Regions from separate parts of the Endozoicomonas sp. ALB032 genome, predicted to be linked through region 1. Evidence: predicted binding sites of a transcription regulator. Region 1 holds the regulator's gene; each other region holds the start of a gene.
The links. Region 1 encodes LexA, which represses DNA repair genes until DNA is damaged. Its sites were predicted from a motif close to TACTGTNTANNTANACAGTA; they were not measured.
Positions count from the first base shown of each region.

Region 1 (4,394 bases):
AATCTGCGAAACACATCCTTCAAAGCCACCTCACAGGCTTCATATCTTGTAAAAAAATTGATTGATAAAGTGTCATTAGGAATTCTGAACGCCTTAGACGACAGGGACAATAAAAGCAAGGTAGTGTCTTCTACCAGCCTGGCTCCGGTTCTGGGTATGCTTCTGGCGAGTATGGATGATAAAGCCAGAAAGGCATCGATCCTGGGTATCTCTAAAGAAGAGTTAACTGATGAGATGGAGATTGAGATCCATAAAAAACTAGGCGAATTCAGCATTAACCATGCTTACGCCAAGGATCCGTATCAGATACAGAAGGCACTCTCTTGCGCTAACTTTATAGGTTCTGACTCTGCCGTCATAAACGAGCATCTTGATCAGATACTGTCTGTATGTTATCGAACCGAAAAGCTGGACCGTCCTGACCAGGACAGGTGCCTGGCCGACATCGCAGAAGACTTCGTGAAAGAGAAGACTCATGGAAAAATCAATAAGTTGTTTCATGGTCATTGTAAAACTCGACGAGAACTGATTACAACGGTAATTGGCAATGTGATGGAATTCGAGGGTATCTGGGAGAGGCCATTTTCTAAAGAAAAAACGGCCTCGGGCAAATTTATCTGCGCAGACGGAAGTATGATTGAAAACGTCAAGATGATGAAGTCAACTGAAAACGTGCAATTTTTTGATAATGGAAAATTTGGCGCCATTGGCAAAAATTTCCGATCAGTGAATGGTGAAGATCTTAAATTAGTCGCAATAATAACCCCTGGTGACAGTCCGACAGGGATTAACAACCTTGATTCTGATACAATCAATCACCTGATTGACGGATTAAATGGCCGTAAAAAAGAGATGGATCTAATGCTACCCAGGATAAAAATAGACGGCAGTTGTGACACTAATTTACTCGACAAAATTTCTCAGACATTTGGAGCCGATGTCATAAGGTCTGAAGATTTAACAAGATTAGGCCATCCCTCAAATTGTGATCTGGAAATTCTTCAGAAGACCAGAGTATCCATTAATGAAGAGGGAGCTTATGGTCAAGTTGCCACTGCCGCAACAAGAACACTCAGAGGCTTCGGTACAAAAAAACCACCACACTTTCATTTTGTCTCCCCTGGTTACATTGCCATTGTAGATGGACAAGGCAATCGGTTGGTGGAGATGCTGATTAAGGATGGCAGCTTTTTAGAATTTTATGCGGCCGGGAATGACTCAGCTGAAAGCTTGAAATCTAATGATTTGAAATCTGATAAAAGTTTGAAACCAAATGACTTGACAGCTGATAGCAAAATGACTCCTATCGAAAATTATAAAAATTACAGAAAAATAGATGAACCCAAAAAAGACGAAAAAATTATTGAAGAAACTATTAACTCTATAAAATATATGTTACCAGATGATGAATCTATTGATGTGAGTAAACTAATATACCATAAGTTTGATCCGAAAGAGGATTTTAATATCAAAAGTGCCAAAGCAGTTAAATCCAGATTAGCTATCCATACTGGTAGTAAGGATAATGCCCTTGATATCAGAGAAAGAATATTAGAATGGCTTGATTACAAACATGTAGATTTTGTTAAAGTTTGGCATGGTTTTGATGGCTTTGAAGTAGAAGTTTCAAATGATGCCTGGGATGCACTGCGGAAGAAATTAACTTCTACACAATCATAAATAAAATGCCAAATCCGGAGATTAACCACCTCCGGATTTTTTATTAAAAAAAGCTTCAGGGACTCAGCTTGCGAATTTCAGCCAACAACTCATCACTATGGTGGCAAAGCATGCCTCACCTGCACCATTGACGACCCTCTTGTCATTTTTTGCTTATCGTCGCAGCCTGGATAATAACTTGCCACCACAAGAATACTGTATATAATCACAGATACTGTATAAAAAAACAGATTGAGAGACCATGATCAAACTGACTAAACGGCAATCCGAGATACTGGACCTGATCAAATCTCATATTGACGAGACAGGTTTCCCACCCACCAGAGCCGAAATCGCCAAGACCTTCGGCTTTCGCTCACCCAATGCTGCCGAAGAACATCTCAGGGCACTGGCCCGTAAAGGCGCTATCGAGATTACCCCCGGCGCCTCCCGCGGTATCCGTATTCCGGACAGCCAGCCTGAAGGCCTTCCGATTATCGGACAAGTTGCTGCCGGGAACCCGATCCTCGCCCAGGAACATATCGAAGACCACCTGATGCTCAATCCCGCTTTCTTCACCCCATCGGCAGACTTCCTGTTAAGGGTAAAAGGAATGAGCATGAAGGACATCGGGATTCTTGATGGTGACCTGCTGGCCGTTCACAAGACAACAGATGTTCGAAACGGTCAGGTTGTCGTCGCCCGGATTGAAGATGATGTCACCGTAAAAAGATTCGAGAAACAGAAAAACAAAGTATTGCTGCATCCGGAAAACGACGAGTTCGAAACCATAGTCGTTGATCTCACTCAGGATGCCTTTGCCATCGAAGGTTTAAGCGTCGGAGTCATCAGAAATCAGTCCTGAGACGGAATAAGATGAGCCTGACCATTACCAGAGACAGTACTCACAACAGGCAGCTGTTGTTAAAGGCCCACTACGCTGAAGTGCGAATAACAAACAGCGTCCGGGCTATGCCAGAAGGAAGAATTTATGCTGTACCGAACCAGCAGTGAAAGGCACAATTTTTCAGCCCCAAGCTACCAGACCAATACAGTCTGCATTAACCCCTCGTGCCTAGAAAAGACTTTATCAGGAAAAACTGAAAAGTCTCTGAAGCCCAGTATTAATGAACTCATTCTTTCAGGTCAACCCTGGCAGGCAGAACAACTCCTGACGCCCATGCTCAGTCAGCTGTCCACTGACAGTGAACGTTGGTTGACCCTGATTCTGGCAGATGACACCAGAACCCTGCACTGGTTAAAGAATTGCGACTTAAATCATGACAAGGTGCAAATCTTTAGCTCCAACAATATTAATCAGACATTGGAACTCACCAGGAAAGCGCTGGCATCCGGAACCAGCCACACTGTCATCAGCTGGCTGGGGCATTTGGATAAAGGGTGGCTAAGTAGGCTTGAAAGCGCAGCCAGGAATGGACAGTGTCAGGGGCTGGCTATTCGCAGTAGACAGGTTGCATGATGCCTGTCATTTCCATGAAAATAGAGTCAGTGCAGTACTCTGTTCTCAGGAATCTCTTCTTCAGAGGATTGCGGACGAGTGAGTTCAGCAACTTCACGCATGCCAGCATCAAACATGACCTTTGCCACTTGCAAATGGTCCCCTTCAAGATACTGTTTGGCTTCCTCTGAAAATTTCATAGTCAGCAGGGGCTCACCCTCGTCGTCACTGCTTCGCAGAACAATCTCTCCTGTTGGAAGTTCCACAATTTCCAAAAACGATGCAGCCATATTTCGTTCCATAAATAGCGTATAAGAGGGAGAAATCATGCAGCATTGTGACTTATGATGCAATAGGTCAGTAGAGAGTAATGCAAAGTGTTATTGCAGACTGGAAAGTAAAAACCCTTAAAAGAGCTGCAGCTTTTGCCCCCGTATTGCAGCATACACACGATAAACTGGAATTAATCAGGCTGTTAGCGACAGAGCAAAGCCCAATACTTTCGCACCATTCATCGTGCCATAATCAACAGGGCTGATCGCCTCAACCGGAACAGCATATTCGGCAGCACGCAGCTTGAGATCATTCAACATATATTTAACCTGAGGACCCAGCAGAACAACATCGAAACAGGCTACCTGTTCATCGAAATGACTAGCGCCGAAGGCTTCAACCTCGACTTCTTCACTCCGACTTTCAGCTGCTTCGCGCATTTTCTCCACCAACATGCTGGTAGACATACCTGCCGAACAGCACAGCATGATCTTAGTCATAAGATACCTCTGATCAAATTGAACAACAGCCATAAACAACAGAGTTCTAAACATTCCCACAATCATGCACGGTTTGAATCAATCCAGGCACACTATTATGAGTCATGAATCAGATCTAAAAAATCTAATCACCATTCAAGATTGAAATTTCTAAAGTGCCCTACCAACTCCTTGAGGGAGGCAAGAATACTCTTGGCACTTTCTGGCGTCTTAATACCTTTGGTGACTTCACTGGTATCCGAAGCAATCATAATCATACTGCTATTACTTGAATATGATTGTATATTACCATTAGCATTAAAAATATCGTCATAAGCTTTAAGTAAATCTGCCAGCCAACTGTCCGATGACTCCAGCTGCTTTAACTGCTCGAGTTCAGACACTTCTGCAGGTTGCTCATCCATCAATCTGCAAGCATCTTCCAGAGACAGCAACCGGGTCAGCTGCTCACCGTAGGGAGACAATATCTCCGCCAGCATCGAGGAATAGGCTTGACTGGCATG
Region 1 covers NZ_JBLYNW010000001.1:5,232,420-5,236,813, forward strand. Annotated here, with positions in the region: gene ACO6VG_RS19110 (serpin family protein) at 1-1,680, shown strand, start outside; gene lexA (transcriptional repressor LexA) at 1,922-2,524, shown strand; gene ACO6VG_RS19120 (SulA-like leucine-rich domain-containing protein) at 2,651-3,139, shown strand; gene ACO6VG_RS19125 (hypothetical protein) at 3,166-3,408, opposite strand; gene ACO6VG_RS19130 (PTS sugar transporter subunit IIB) at 3,586-3,891, opposite strand; gene ACO6VG_RS19135 (DUF6586 family protein) at 4,020-4,394, opposite strand, start outside.

Region 2 (4,394 bases), 950 kb from region 1:
GAAGAAGTAGGCAATAAAACACATTATGTGGCGTCCGGTTGTATTCGCATCCGGGAGGCGCCTCTACCTGAGCGCTTGCAGCAGATTTATGAAGGCATCAGCACTTTGATCGAACGTTACATCCCGCAGTCCGTTGGTGTGGAGCAAGTGTTTATGTCCAGAAATGCTGATTCGGCACTGAAACTGGGTCAGGCCAGGGCTGCGGCCATTGTGGCTGTGGTTAATCACAATATTGAGGTGTCGGAATACTCTGCCCGGCAGGTCAAGCAGGCTGTGGTTGGTAAAGGCTCTGCGGATAAGTACCAGGTAAAGCACATGGTGAAGTCGATCCTTGACTTGAATGATACCCCTCAGGCCGATGCTGCGGACGCTCTGGCGGTTGCTCTTTGTCATGCTCATACTCGTTCCAGTCTGGTCAGGATGGCGGGTGCTACGGGTACTCGACGTCGTCGTCTTACGGGGCAGTCTTAGTTTGGGTGGACACAAAGGTGAAAGGAAGCAATGCAAAACACCAGATCCAGGATCTGTTGTGGCGTGTAGATTTTCTTCAGTTCTTTCCAGTTCTCCGGACTTATGATCTGTTCTTTGTAGAGTTCTTCAGTGGTTTTCAGTAACAGGCGTTGTTTGTTGTCCCAGCCCGGTGCCAGATGGCCACGGGAAACCATTTGTACATCACTGGCTTTCAGTCCCGTATCCAGTGCACATTGAGCAATATCCGGGATCAGGTGTCTGGTATTGCAAATGTACGCACTTCTCAGGGCAACCAGAGCGCGATCTCTCATCGGGAGGCTGCTGTAGCCTTGTATATAACTGATGAAGCTGCGAGCAGGCTTATCAAGCTCAGGTGAGTTTGCCGGGCGTCCCGGGAAATCTTCCTTTAACAAAGATTTTTGTGACTTGATGAAAGGGATGGGAATAGGGCCACCGGATACAGCTGGGTGGTATTCACTGGCCAGGCCAGCCTCGGGCAGGATCTGCCAGAGTGATCCCAGAAATGTGCGAAGTTTCTTCAAGGGGGCAGCTCCTTCAGATCATCGAATTGAACTTCTCTTAGTGATTAGAGAGTGACAATTCTCAGGAGTTCTACGCCCTCGTCGTATTGTTAGGCGTTCTGACCTTATAGTCAGAAAATAAAAGATTTGGAAAACAGGATGATTGGAAGAATTCGGGGCCTTCTGGCTGACAAACAGCCCCCTCATTTGCTGATAGAGACCCATGGTATCGGGTATGAAGTGGAAGCTCCGATGTCGGTTTTTTATAAACTGCCGGACGTTGGTCAGGAGGTCGTGTTATATACCCACTTTGTAGTGCGCGAAGATGCTCAGCTCCTATACGGTTTTAGCAATCGTGATGAGCGGGAGTTGTTTAGAACTCTGATCAAGGTCAATGGGGTTGGTCCCAAGCTCGGACTGACCCTGTTGTCCGGTATAGAAGCTGATGCTTTTGTGCGCTGTGTGCAGGAAGGTGATAGTGCCACTTTGGTGAAGTTGCCGGGTGTGGGTAAAAAAACAGCCGAGCGGCTGATTGTTGAAATGAAAGATAAGCTGGATCGTTGGCAGTCAGCACCTCTGCTGGAAGGTAAGCCTCTGGTTGCCGGTGGCGAAATGGCTGCCGAAGCAAAAGATATTGAACAGGAAGCCGTCAGTGCTCTGGTGGCTCTGGGTTATAAACCCCAGGAAGCCGGCAAAGTCATTGGTAAGTTGCTCAAGGATGGCATGACCAGTGAAGAGCTGATTCGTCAGGCTCTGAAAAGTATGATCTGATAACACCGCGTCTTATTTAAAAGGTGAGACGATTGAGCCTCACCTGCTTGTCTGCTTTGTAGTTTACCGGATGAACTTCCTGACCGAGTCAACGCAGATGGCTGCCGTTGCCAGCCAGATAAAGCTATAGCTGAGCCACTGCTGTAAGGTGAAGACTTCTCCGAGAACGGTGACAGCCACCACAAATATCAAAGCAGGCTCCAGGTAGCTCAACAGGCCAAACAAACTGACAGACAGATGCCTGGAGGCGTTGATGTAGCAGATCAGTGACAGGCTGCAGAGTAGCCCCAGACCTGGCAGCAGATACCAAAGAGTGACGGAATGGGTCAGGTTTTGCATAAAACTCTGATCACTCATCAGTATGAAAATACCGGCCGGAAGGAACAACAGGTGCTCAAAAAGCAGAGCTGGCAAGGTATCGACCTGCAAAGGTTTACGGATGATGAAATACACCGGATAAAGTCCGGCCACTGCCAGGCTGACCCAGGGTAATGAGCCCTGTTGCCAAATCATGGCAAGCACGCCTAATGACGCGGACCCCATGGCAAAGTAATGAGCCTTGTTCAGTCTCTCGTTAAATACCAGCTTGCCGGTTAATGCCAGGGTGAGTGGCAGCAAAAAATAGCCAAGGGAGAGATCCTGTGTTTTATCATTCACGGGGCCCCAGACAAACAGCCACCACTGAAAGCCAACAATCAAACCACCCAAGGATAGCATCAGCACAGTTTTCCGGCAGAGAAAAACCGCCCTGAAGCCCCGGAGCCGGTCCATGCGATAGCAGACCATTGTCAGGCAGAGAGCGCTGAAAATGACCCTGTTCCAGAACAGGGTATTTCCGGACAGCTTAATAAACTGTACATAAATGGGCACAAGCCCGAACATCACGGAGGCCATGACCGAGTTAGTCAGGCCTTTTCCAGAAACCAAATGTGTATTCATTCTGAGTACTTCCTTTAATCAGAATTTAAAACAGAGAGTATAGGAGTCCGATGACTCCGAAGTTTAAAAGGTAATGCACCCCCGGGCAGCTAAGTGCTCGCAAGTGCTCTTTTTACGTTCAGAGTGCTTGGACGATTAAATGTAGCGTTTTGTTCCCAAAGCTGGATTATTTTTTTAACAGACTGGAGATGGTACGCTGAGAGTAATGGTAGACGAGCTAGAACATGATTGAAGCAGATCGATTGATATCCTCCTCAGAACGCCCTCTGGAAGAGGTGCTGGATCGGGCTATTCGCCCGGTAAAACTGGCTGATTATGTGGGACAGCCAAAAGTCAGGGAGCAGATGGAAATTTTTATCCAGGCTGCAAGACTTCGTAATGATGCCCTTGATCATACCCTTATATTCGGACCTCCGGGGCTGGGTAAAACCACGCTTTCCCACATCCTTGCCAATGAGATGGGCAGCAATATTCGAACGACTTCTGGCCCGGTGCTGGAAAAAGCGGGTGACCTGGCAGCTCTTCTGACCAATCTTGAGCCCAATGACATTCTGTTTATTGATGAAATTCACCGCCTCAGTCCGGTAGTGGAAGAAGTATTGTATCCGGCGATGGAAGATTATCAGCTGGACATCATGATCGGTGAAGGCCCTGCTGCGCGATCTATCAAGCTGGACCTGCCTCCCTTTACCTTGGTGGGAGCGACAACCAGGGCGGGTCTGCTGACGTCTCCGCTCCGGGATCGTTTTGGTATTGTACAGAGGCTGGAGTTTTATAATATTGAGGACCTGACTTATATCGTAGAACGTTCTGCCGGAATTCTCGGGGTGGGGATTGATAAGGAAGGTGCAGGAGAGATTGCCCGACGCTCCAGAGGAACGCCCAGAATTGCCAACCGATTGCTGAGAAGGGTGCGTGATTTTGCCGAAGTAAAGGGGAATGGTGTGATCCACAAGGAGACGGCCGATGCCGCATTGAATATGCTGGATGTTGATGCCAGCGGTTTTGATCATATGGACAGACGGCTGCTGTTGGCCATGATCGAAAAGTTTGATGGTGGGCCGGTCGGGGTAGACAGTCTGGCGGCTGCCATCAGTGAGGAGAGGGATACCATCGAAGATGTCCTGGAGCCTTATCTTATTCAACAGGGCTATATGATGAGAACCCCCAGAGGGCGGATGGTCACCAAGCACGCATACTTGCATTTTGGGCTTGACTACCGGATAGAAGAATAAGTCTTTCCGGTTTAATATCTGGATCGTTCTTTTGAAAAACGAGTGGCTAAGGAAACGCTGATGCTCATGAGAATTTTAGGAATCTACTGTCTATTTGTTCTGTCGCTCACTGCTCTGAGTGGTTGTCAGACTATTACTACGGAAGCGACGCCAATGCGTCCAGGGTTCTACTCTGCACCTTTCTCTGTCTCGGCGGCAAGTTGCTCGCAGGTGCTTCATGGTTCCAGCCAGCTGCCGATTGATCTGTATCATGCCGGAGTCTGCTTCGAGCAGGGAGTGGGTACAACAGCTTCCTTAGCCCAGGCTGTTGAGCGTTACTCCATGGCGGCTCGATGGGGGATTCCGGAAGCCACCCAAGCCTTGAAACGTTTGCACAAACCCGTTCCAGCTCCTGATTTGCTGCAACGCAGAACAGAGCAGGAACAACGCCTGAACAAGCAGAGACTGGATGAGGAAA
Region 2 covers NZ_JBLYNW010000001.1:6,178,333-6,182,726, reverse strand. Annotated here, with positions in the region: gene ruvC (crossover junction endodeoxyribonuclease RuvC) at 1-471, shown strand, start outside; gene ACO6VG_RS23200 (carboxymuconolactone decarboxylase family protein) at 468-1,013, opposite strand; gene ruvA (Holliday junction branch migration protein RuvA) at 1,152-1,763, shown strand; gene rarD (EamA family transporter RarD) at 1,827-2,702, opposite strand; gene ruvB (Holliday junction branch migration DNA helicase RuvB) at 2,927-3,937, shown strand; gene ACO6VG_RS23180 (hypothetical protein) at 3,998-4,394, shown strand, end outside.
Region 2: the regulator LexA is predicted to act here: its motif matches at 1,110-1,129, upstream of ruvA (Holliday junction branch migration protein RuvA).

Region 3 (4,394 bases), 1.5 Mb from region 1:
TGGCAAGCCACTGTCGCAGGCTGCATAGCTCCCGTTTGCCTTAATAGTTCCAACGCTTCTGTGCGGTCTTTCAGGGAAACCAGGGACTGACAGAATTCTCTGTCCAGCCTGGGCTTCCAGAGTTCGAAGGGGTGAATACTGCAGGATTCATGCTCACCGGATAAAGGAACGTCCGGCGTCTCAGACCATGCATAATAGGTCACTGCAGAGACAAACAGGGCTGCTAAAGGAAACCTATAGCCTCGAAAGCCACTGCATTCGCTTGTCTGACAACTTTCTGAAGAAAACGACAGAGACGACTGCACAGACAGAAGAAGGATTAGCAGAGCAGAAAGAACCTGCCCATGGGTAAAGCGGGTTGGCAGCATGAGGTGTTCCTGAATCAGTTACTGGTAATTCTTAGACCCTGATTACCCCAGAAAGTTTAACTACCGCGATCGAACATGATTCAGATTCATGCTGCCAGCCTGAATGTGGTTAGCTTTAAGCCCGGATCAGCAGGTATTCAGCCGGACTCTGGCGCTCTCGTTTCGGCATCTTCTGGCAGACTGCCACCGGTTTTTGGCTGGTCGAGGGTGCAATTCCAACCCCAACCTTCCTGTTTTTTCACAAATTCTGAGGCTTGACCTTCGCAATAGCCTTCAGTGTAAGTGGCGTTCCAGAGTGTCTTTTCATCACTGCCTTTGGTGTAGCGGACCTCACAGGGCAGGCTGGATTCACGCTGAAGATAGATGACGCTTATCTTTCGTTCCTGATTGCTGCGGTCACAGGTGTATGAGTAATTATCCGATGCGGATGCCAGTCCGGTCATACCCAACCCAACCAGAATGGCCAGAAAAGCTCTGTACATGGGGGATCATCCTGTTCGAATTCATAGTCAACCATGCCAGAAACGTTGGCTGAGTCAGCCCAACGAATCTGCCCGTGTAGAATCAAAAGAACCACTGGGGCACTCTAACACAGCCTTTGCCAGAAACTGAAAATTCTTGGACAAACATCTTACCAGGCAGAAACGGAACGCTGAATTCGTTCACACTCAGGGATCTTTGTCAGGAGGCTCGAGGAGAGTTTTTTCTACGCCGGGTTTTCTTCTTGAAGCGGTTTGGCGATACCGGAGGCAACCCCTGTACATTAATGGTTCCAGAGTGCCCGGCCTCCCGCAACAACTGAACCAGATGCTGTTCCAGCTCACTCATAAAAGTCTGATAAGAGCCTTTTTTCTCTACAATCTGATTCAGTGAGGCTTCCCAGCGGGCGGTCATGTCAGGACGACTGACAGGCTCGGGCAGAGCTTTTATCAATGCTTTCCCGGTCTCTGTAGCATGAATGTTTTTACCCTGACGGGTAAGATATTTCCTATTGAACAATAATTCTATAATACCTGCCCGGGTGGCTTCGGTACCCAGACCGTCGGTCTCCTTGAGCACCTTCCTGATCCCGGTATCTTTAACATAGCGGGCAATACCGGTCATGGCCGACAGCAGAGTGGCGTCGGTGAAAGGTCTGGGTGGCTGAGTTTGCTTTTCTGCCAAATCCGCATCCTTGCAGAGCAGTGCCTGCCCCCTGTGCAATTCCGGCAACCTCTGACCGTCCTCTTTATCCTCAGAGACGGACGGCTTGCGGGGAAAAATGGCTTTCCAGCCTTCTTCCTGCACCTCCCTGCTGCTGGCCGTGAATTGCCCGCCTTCCAGGGTGACACTGACTTTACGAGCTAAAAACCGGTGATCCGGATAAAACTGTGCCACATACTGTCTGGCGATGAGGCCATATAAGTTGCGCTCCCGGTCACCCATTTTGTAGAGATCAGTTCTTCGGGTGGTCGGGATAATACCGTGGTGTGCGCTTACTTTGCTGTCATTCCAGGCTTTGCTTTTGCGGTCGGGTAATGCACCGTCCACAGCACTGGCCAGTTTTTCATCATTGCTTCGTATCGCGCCCAGCACTTCCGGTGCTTCCCTGAAATGCTCCACAGGCAGATAACGACAATCCGATCGGGGATAAGTCACCAGTTTCTGCTCATAAAGCTTTTGACAGACATCCAGCACTTCCTTGGCACTCATCCTTAATTGTTTGGCAGCATCAATCTGAAGAGCGGAAAGTGAATAGGGCAACGGTGGCGATTCCTTGCCCGTTTTATTCTCCAGCTTAGAGACTGTCCCCTCCTTGCCCTGAATCCTGCTGACAACATTTTCCGCCAGCCGACGATCGAGTACACGGCCCTCGTCATCCATCCAGGGCTGGCAGGCTTCACTGGGTTGCCATTTGGCCTTGAAACACTCGCCCTGGTCAGTCACCAGCAGGGCAAAGACTTCAAAATAAGGTTTGGGTTGGAAATCGGCAATGTCTTCGTCCCTTCGCACCACCAGACCCAAAACCGGAGTCTGCACCCGACCGACAGAAAGCAAACCGCCATAACCTGCCTTTTTGCCAAGAACGGTATAGGCACGGGTTAAATTGATACCATAGAGCCAGTCGGCACGGGAGCGTGTCAGAGCGGAAACAGAGAGAGGTACAAAATCAGAGTTGCTCTGCATTCGATCGAAGGCTTTCTTAACTGCCGGACCGTTCAAGTCATTCACTAAAAGACGACGGACACTTTTTCTGCGGGTTGGTGAAAGTTTGAGATAATCCAACACTTCATCGACCAGCAACTGCCCTTCCCTGTCCGGGTCTCCGGCATGAACAATGACATCAGCCGTTTTCAATAGCTTACGAATCACCGATAACTGGGAGCGAGTGTTTTTTCGTGGTTGCAGTTGCCACTGCTGGGGAACAATAGGCAAATGTTCAAAACGCCATTGCTTGAAGGCAGGGTCATACTGTTCAGGCTCAACCTGCTCCAGCAGGTGGCCTATACACCAGGTGACGACATCACCGGATGCGGTCTCTATGTAGCCATCCTGTCGTTTATGGGGGCGGGGCAAAACATCGGCTATGGCTCTGCCCAGACTGGGTTTTTCAGCAATGATTAAACGCATCAGGTCAACAAAAGTTACATCAGATCAATGGTACAGCTGCCTATAATAAGTTTCTTTCTGGCCGTATCATAGCCCTGAATAAGCAGACAGCCCAAGGCTTCAGCCTTTTTCAAGTATCTGGCCAGTTGGTTCAATATACGTTCAGCAATGATAGCAGGTACTCCCTGAGCCTTGAGTCATTAATTAACTTGAAGAATTCGTCAAGCTGTTCTTTATCATAACCGGTATTCTGATCGAATATGTGCTGAATCAGTACCTTGGTTGCCAAAATATCACGAATATCCTTGCTTTCTGTGTTTTTGATTTCATCAAATAATTCCTTGTTCTCACCCTGTACCAACTTTCTCTTAACTTGTGTATCGAGACGCCAAACTTCAGCATTGGGGCAGTGGACCAGCCATACAACATCCAGCAGATCAGGCATGGCGTTTTTTGCCTTAATGATTTGCTTGTTTGTCTGACGACGAAGCGGTGAGTCCTGGTTAAATTGATTCAGTGCTGCTGCCTTTATTTCTGGCTGATAGTCATTCACGAAAAATGACTCAAGGCCTGTGCCTTGCCAGAGTGATTGAAGATGTTCGTTCACCTGAGTTTGAAAATGACGCCATTGGTAAAAAGGAATCTTATTCATTGTGATGGCTTTGGCCAGGTTGATATCTCCTGTAACCAGGGTTAATGGTTGAGAGAAGTAAGCCAGAGCATTGTAAGCATTGTCGTTATCAATAAAACCAGAATCGATAAACGTTATTTTTCTATATTCAGAGACATTAGGGTCACAATCGCTATACGTTATTTTTTTATATTCAGAGGTTGTGCGCTGACAATAGCTATTTGATGCACTGTTTGATTTGTAATGAACATTGCCAAAACCCAGTTCACTGAGCATTTCTTTAAAGGATTCTGTTGATAACATTGACCATTTAAGGTCGGTAACAATTTTTATGTCACCCGGATCTATTCTTCTGATAATCTCCAAATACTCTTTCAAGAAGGCTTCATCGTCGTAATAAGCGGTATAATACGACACGTTCTGAATAGCTTCTGCCTGAGCATCCAAATCACTACGACCCGTAAGAGCAAGTCCCAGCCATGGCCTATCTTGCAGTAATTGCTTTAAATCTTCATACAGTGAAGTTGACGTTTTGTCATCTGAAATTTCGTAATTATCAACTTTCTCGATCAGTTCTGAGTTAAAGGGTAACCCAAGGTGCAGTTCACCCAGACCAAACCTTGGCGTAGCAATAGAGAACTTATGTTGTTCTGTTTTAATTGAGCACTCTGTAAGATTTTGACACAAATCATAACCTTCAAACCGAAAGTCCGAGATGTAGTTCATGGTTTGACGATTCAAAGGCATAGATTCAAGGCTACTGACTCCAGATCTTTGGTGAAAATTTTCTACCAGCCATAAACTGA
Region 3 covers NZ_JBLYNW010000001.1:6,782,059-6,786,452, forward strand. Annotated here, with positions in the region: gene ACO6VG_RS24590 (hypothetical protein) at 1-368, opposite strand, end outside; gene ACO6VG_RS24595 (hypothetical protein) at 506-850, opposite strand; gene ACO6VG_RS24600 (DNA topoisomerase III) at 1,050-2,978, opposite strand; gene ACO6VG_RS24605 (hypothetical protein) at 3,109-4,394, opposite strand, start outside.
Region 3: the regulator LexA is predicted to act here: its motif matches at 3,051-3,070, upstream of ACO6VG_RS24600 (DNA topoisomerase III).

Region 4 (4,394 bases), 4.8 Mb from region 1:
TGCCCCTGGGATGCTACCTGAGGCTGGTGGGTGACACAAATTACCTGACTTCTTTCTCCCAGCTCCCTGAGCATGGCCCCGACAATTTCCGCAGTGCCACCGCCAATGCCCACATCCACTTCGTCAAAGATCATGCTGGGAACGTGAGAGGTTTGAGCGGTTATCACCTGAATGGCCAGACTGATTCTCGACAGTTCACCACCAGAGGCCACTTTAGCGAGTGCTCTGGGTGGTTGACCCGGGTTAGTCGTCACCAGGAATTCGACCTCTTCAGCACCATTGGCTGAGAGCATGCTGCCCTCTATCGGTGTCAGGGCAATGATGAACTCTCCGTGGGGCAGGCCGAGCAAAGCCATGCGTCTAGTGATTTTCTTTTCAAGTTGTCTGGCAGCAGACTGACGTTTTCTGGAGAGTTTTTCGCATTGGTTCTGAAACTCGGATTTTAGTTCGATCAGCTTTTGTTGTAATGCTTCAACCCGTTCATCGCTGAACTGGATGCTCTCCAGCTCAGAGCCAAGCGTGCTTTGCTTTTCCAATAACGCTTCGGGTTGAACCCTGTGCTTTCTCGCAAGGTCGTAAATAGCACTGAGGCGTTCATCCACATCCCGCATTCTGGCGGGATCGGCATCAAAATGATCGATAAAGTGATTGATTTCTCCTACCGCTTCCTCGACCTGAATTTGGGCAGAGGACATCATTTCAATTGTGTTGTTGATGGCTGGGTGATCTATTTGCAGATCGCTCAGGCGCTGCAGGCAGGTGGAGAGTTTCTGGAGAATGTTACCTGCCTCGTTGTCTGAGCAGATAGCATTGATTTCGTGACACACGGAAAGAGTGCCTTCAGCATGGGATAACTGTTTGAGTTCCTGCTCAAGTTGTTCCAGCTCTCCTTCCTGAAGCGATAGCTGTTCCAGCTCCTGAAGCTGATAGCTGAGCAGTTGCACTCGTTCATCCTGCTCCCTGCGATTATGGCTGAGAGTGGTCAGTTCATCATGTGTCTGGTTGAACTGATGGGCAGTGCGAGCCACTTCAGAGGCCAGTTTTTGTATGTCGGCATAATCATCCAGAAGCAGTCGATGGTTGCTTTTTTTCAGTAACGACTGGCTTTCATGCTGGCCATGGATATCAATTAACCGTTCACCAATGGCCCGAAGATCCGCAAGGGGAGAAAGAGTCCCATTGATATAGGCACGGGACCGTCCCTCTTTGGTAATGACTCTTCGGAGAATGCACTCATCATCACTGGCCAGATCTTTTTCTTGCAGCCATGCTTTTGCCGCAGTGCACTGGCTGATATCAAAAGAAGCGTGAATCTCAGCTTTGTCAGTACCCTGACGAACACAGTGACTATCGGTTCTGTCACCCGTTGCCAGACCGAGAGCATCCAGCATGATGGACTTACCGGCACCGGTCTCGCCGGTAATGACAGTCATTCCACAATGGATGTCCAGATCCAGCTGGTCAACGATGGCGAAGTTGCTGATGGACAGTTGGGTCAGCATGATAAATACCCGCTACTGTAGCTTTACTGTTTATATATACAGTAACCTGAAGTGTGCGATTCGTAAAGTCAGAGCTGAAAAAATCCACTGATCCTGAACTGAATGAGATGGGTGGCCGTTGTGATTTTGTTTTGCGGCCCGGTGTTTTGCGAAATGATCGCTTGCGTTAAAAAAACTGTTTTTCAGGTCTTGAATCCGGAATTCGTGACCCAATATACGTTTCATCTAAATGATTGCCTCCCGGTCGGAGATTCTGGAATGACAGTAGAAAGCAGCAAACCTGAAGAGCAGGTAACGGAAGAAGCCACAGAGCAGCAGGCAGAAGAAAGCCTGCTGAACGAAGAGGGTGGTGTTGAACTCGACAGTGAAGGTAATCTGACCGACGGCCTTGAGAGTCAGCTGGAAGCACTCAACGAAGAACTTGCCAGGGCGAAAGATCAGACTCTGCGTACTGCTGCTGAAATGCAGAACATTAAGCGTCGTGCCGAGCAGGATGTTGAAAAGGCTCACAAATTTGCTCTGGAAAAATTTGTTGACGCACTGATTCCAGTGGTTGATAGCCTGGAAAAAGGCATTGAAAGTGCCGAACAGGCAGAAGGGTCTCACGAAGCCCTGGTAGAAGGTATGAAGCTGACTCTGAAGCAGTTCCTGGATGCATTGGGACGCTTCGCGGTAGTTCAGGAAGACCCCAGTGGTCAGCCTTTTGACCCGAACTTCCATCAGGCCATGTCGATGGTTCCGAATCCCGATGTTGAAGCCAACACCGTGATTGATGTTTTCCAGAAAGGATACAAGCTGAATGGTCGTTTGATTCGTCCGGCTATGGTTGTTGTTTCCAAATAAGTGATTTTGCTGAGGAATATTCAAAAAAGAATATTTCAACAGCCTTGAAATCAAATCGATTGATCCCATATTGATTTCAAAGGCCAAAAACAGCTGCTCACCAGACACTGGCAAGCAGCCCTCAGCTGAAGAATTAAAGAATTGAACTAAAGAATTTCGTCCTGGAATCAGGGCAATGGAGAGATTGAACAATGGGTAAAATAATCGGTATTGATCTGGGTACCACTAACTCTTGTGTATCTATTCTGGATGGTGAAAAAGCCAAGGTTCTGGAAAATGCTGAAGGCGGTCGTACAACGCCTTCTATCATCGCCTTCACTGACGATGGTGAGACTCTGGTAGGTCAGCCAGCCAAGCGTCAGGCCGTTACCAATCCTGACAATACCCTGTTTGCCATCAAGCGTCTGATTGGCCGTCGTTTCAAAGACGATGTGGTTCAGAAAGACATCCAGATGGTTCCTTACAAGATTGTTGAAGCTGACAATGGCGACGCCTGGGTTGAAGTTAAAGGTGACAAAAAAGCGCCGCCTCAGATTTCTGCTGAAATCCTGAAGAAAATGAAGAAGACCGCTGAAGACTACCTGGGCGAGTCTGTTACTGAAGCGGTGGTTACCGTACCTGCATACTTCAACGATGCTCAGCGTCAGGCAACCAAAGATGCTGGCCGTATTGCCGGTCTGGATGTCAAGCGTATCATTAACGAGCCAACTGCTGCTGCTCTGGCCTACGGCATGGACAAGAGGCAGGGTGACCAGACCATCGCTGTATACGACCTGGGTGGTGGTACTTTTGATATCTCAATCATCGAGATTGCCGATGTTGACGGCGAGCACCAGTTCGAAGTACTGGCCACCAACGGTGACACTTTCCTGGGTGGCGAAGACTTTGACATGCGTTTGATCGATTACCTGGCAGAAGAGTTCAAAAAAGACCAGGGTATCGACCTTAAAGGTGACCCTCTGGCCATGCAGCGTCTGAAAGAAGCTGCTGAAAAAGCCAAGATTGAGCTGTCTTCTGCTCAGCAGACTGATGTTAACCTGCCTTACATCACTGCCGATGCAACCGGTCCTAAACATCTGAACGTTAAAGTCACCCGCTCTAAACTGGAGTCTCTGGTTGAAGACCTGGTTCAGCGTTCTCTGGAGCCATGTCGTCTGGCGGTTAAGGACTCCGACCTGGATCTGTCTGACATCGACGAAGTCATTCTGGTGGGTGGTCAAACCCGTATGCCAATGGTTCAGGAAAAAGTTGCTGCTTTCTTCGGCAAGGAACCTCGTAAAGATGTGAACCCTGACGAAGCGGTAGCCATGGGTGCATCCATCCAGGGTGCGGTTCTGGCGGGTGACGTTAAAGACGTGCTGCTGCTGGACGTCACTCCACTGACTCTGGGTATCGAAACCATGGGTGGAGTTATGACTGCCCTGATTGAAAAGAACACCACGATTCCGACCAAGAAGTCTCAGGTATTCTCTACTGCTGATGACAACCAGAGTGCTGTGACCATTCACGTTTGTCAGGGTGAGCGCAAGCAGGCTTCTGCCAACAAGTCTCTGGGACGTTTTGACCTGTCTGACATTCCACCGGCTCCACGTGGCATGCCTCAGATTGAAGTCAGCTTCGACCTGGATGCCAACGGTATCCTGAATGTTTCTGCCAAGGACAAGGCTACTGGCAAAGAGCAGTCCATTGTGATCAAGGCTTCTTCCGGCCTGTCTGACGATGAAATTGATCAAATGGTTCAGGACGCTGAAGCTAACGCGGCTGAAGACAAGAAGTTTGAAGAGCTGGCGGCTGTCCGTAATACGGGCGATGGTCTGGTACATGCTACCCGCAAGACTCTGGAAGAAGCCGGTGATAAGGCCACTGAAGAAGAGAAGAGTGCGATCAACGAAGCTCTGACTGCTCTGGAAGAAGCGCTGAAGGGTGACGACAAGGATCTGATTGAAGAGAAGTCCAAGGCACTCTCTGAAGCTTCTTCCGGTCTGGTTCAGAAGATGTACGCTGAAGCCCAGCAGCCGGGTGCTGAGAGTGCTCAGGAAGCTGAATCTT
Region 4 covers NZ_JBLYNW010000001.1:400,523-404,916, reverse strand. Annotated here, with positions in the region: gene recN (DNA repair protein RecN) at 1-1,502, opposite strand, end outside; gene grpE (nucleotide exchange factor GrpE) at 1,761-2,345, shown strand; gene dnaK (molecular chaperone DnaK) at 2,537-4,394, shown strand, end outside.
Region 4: the regulator LexA is predicted to act here: its motif matches at 1,527-1,546, upstream of recN (DNA repair protein RecN).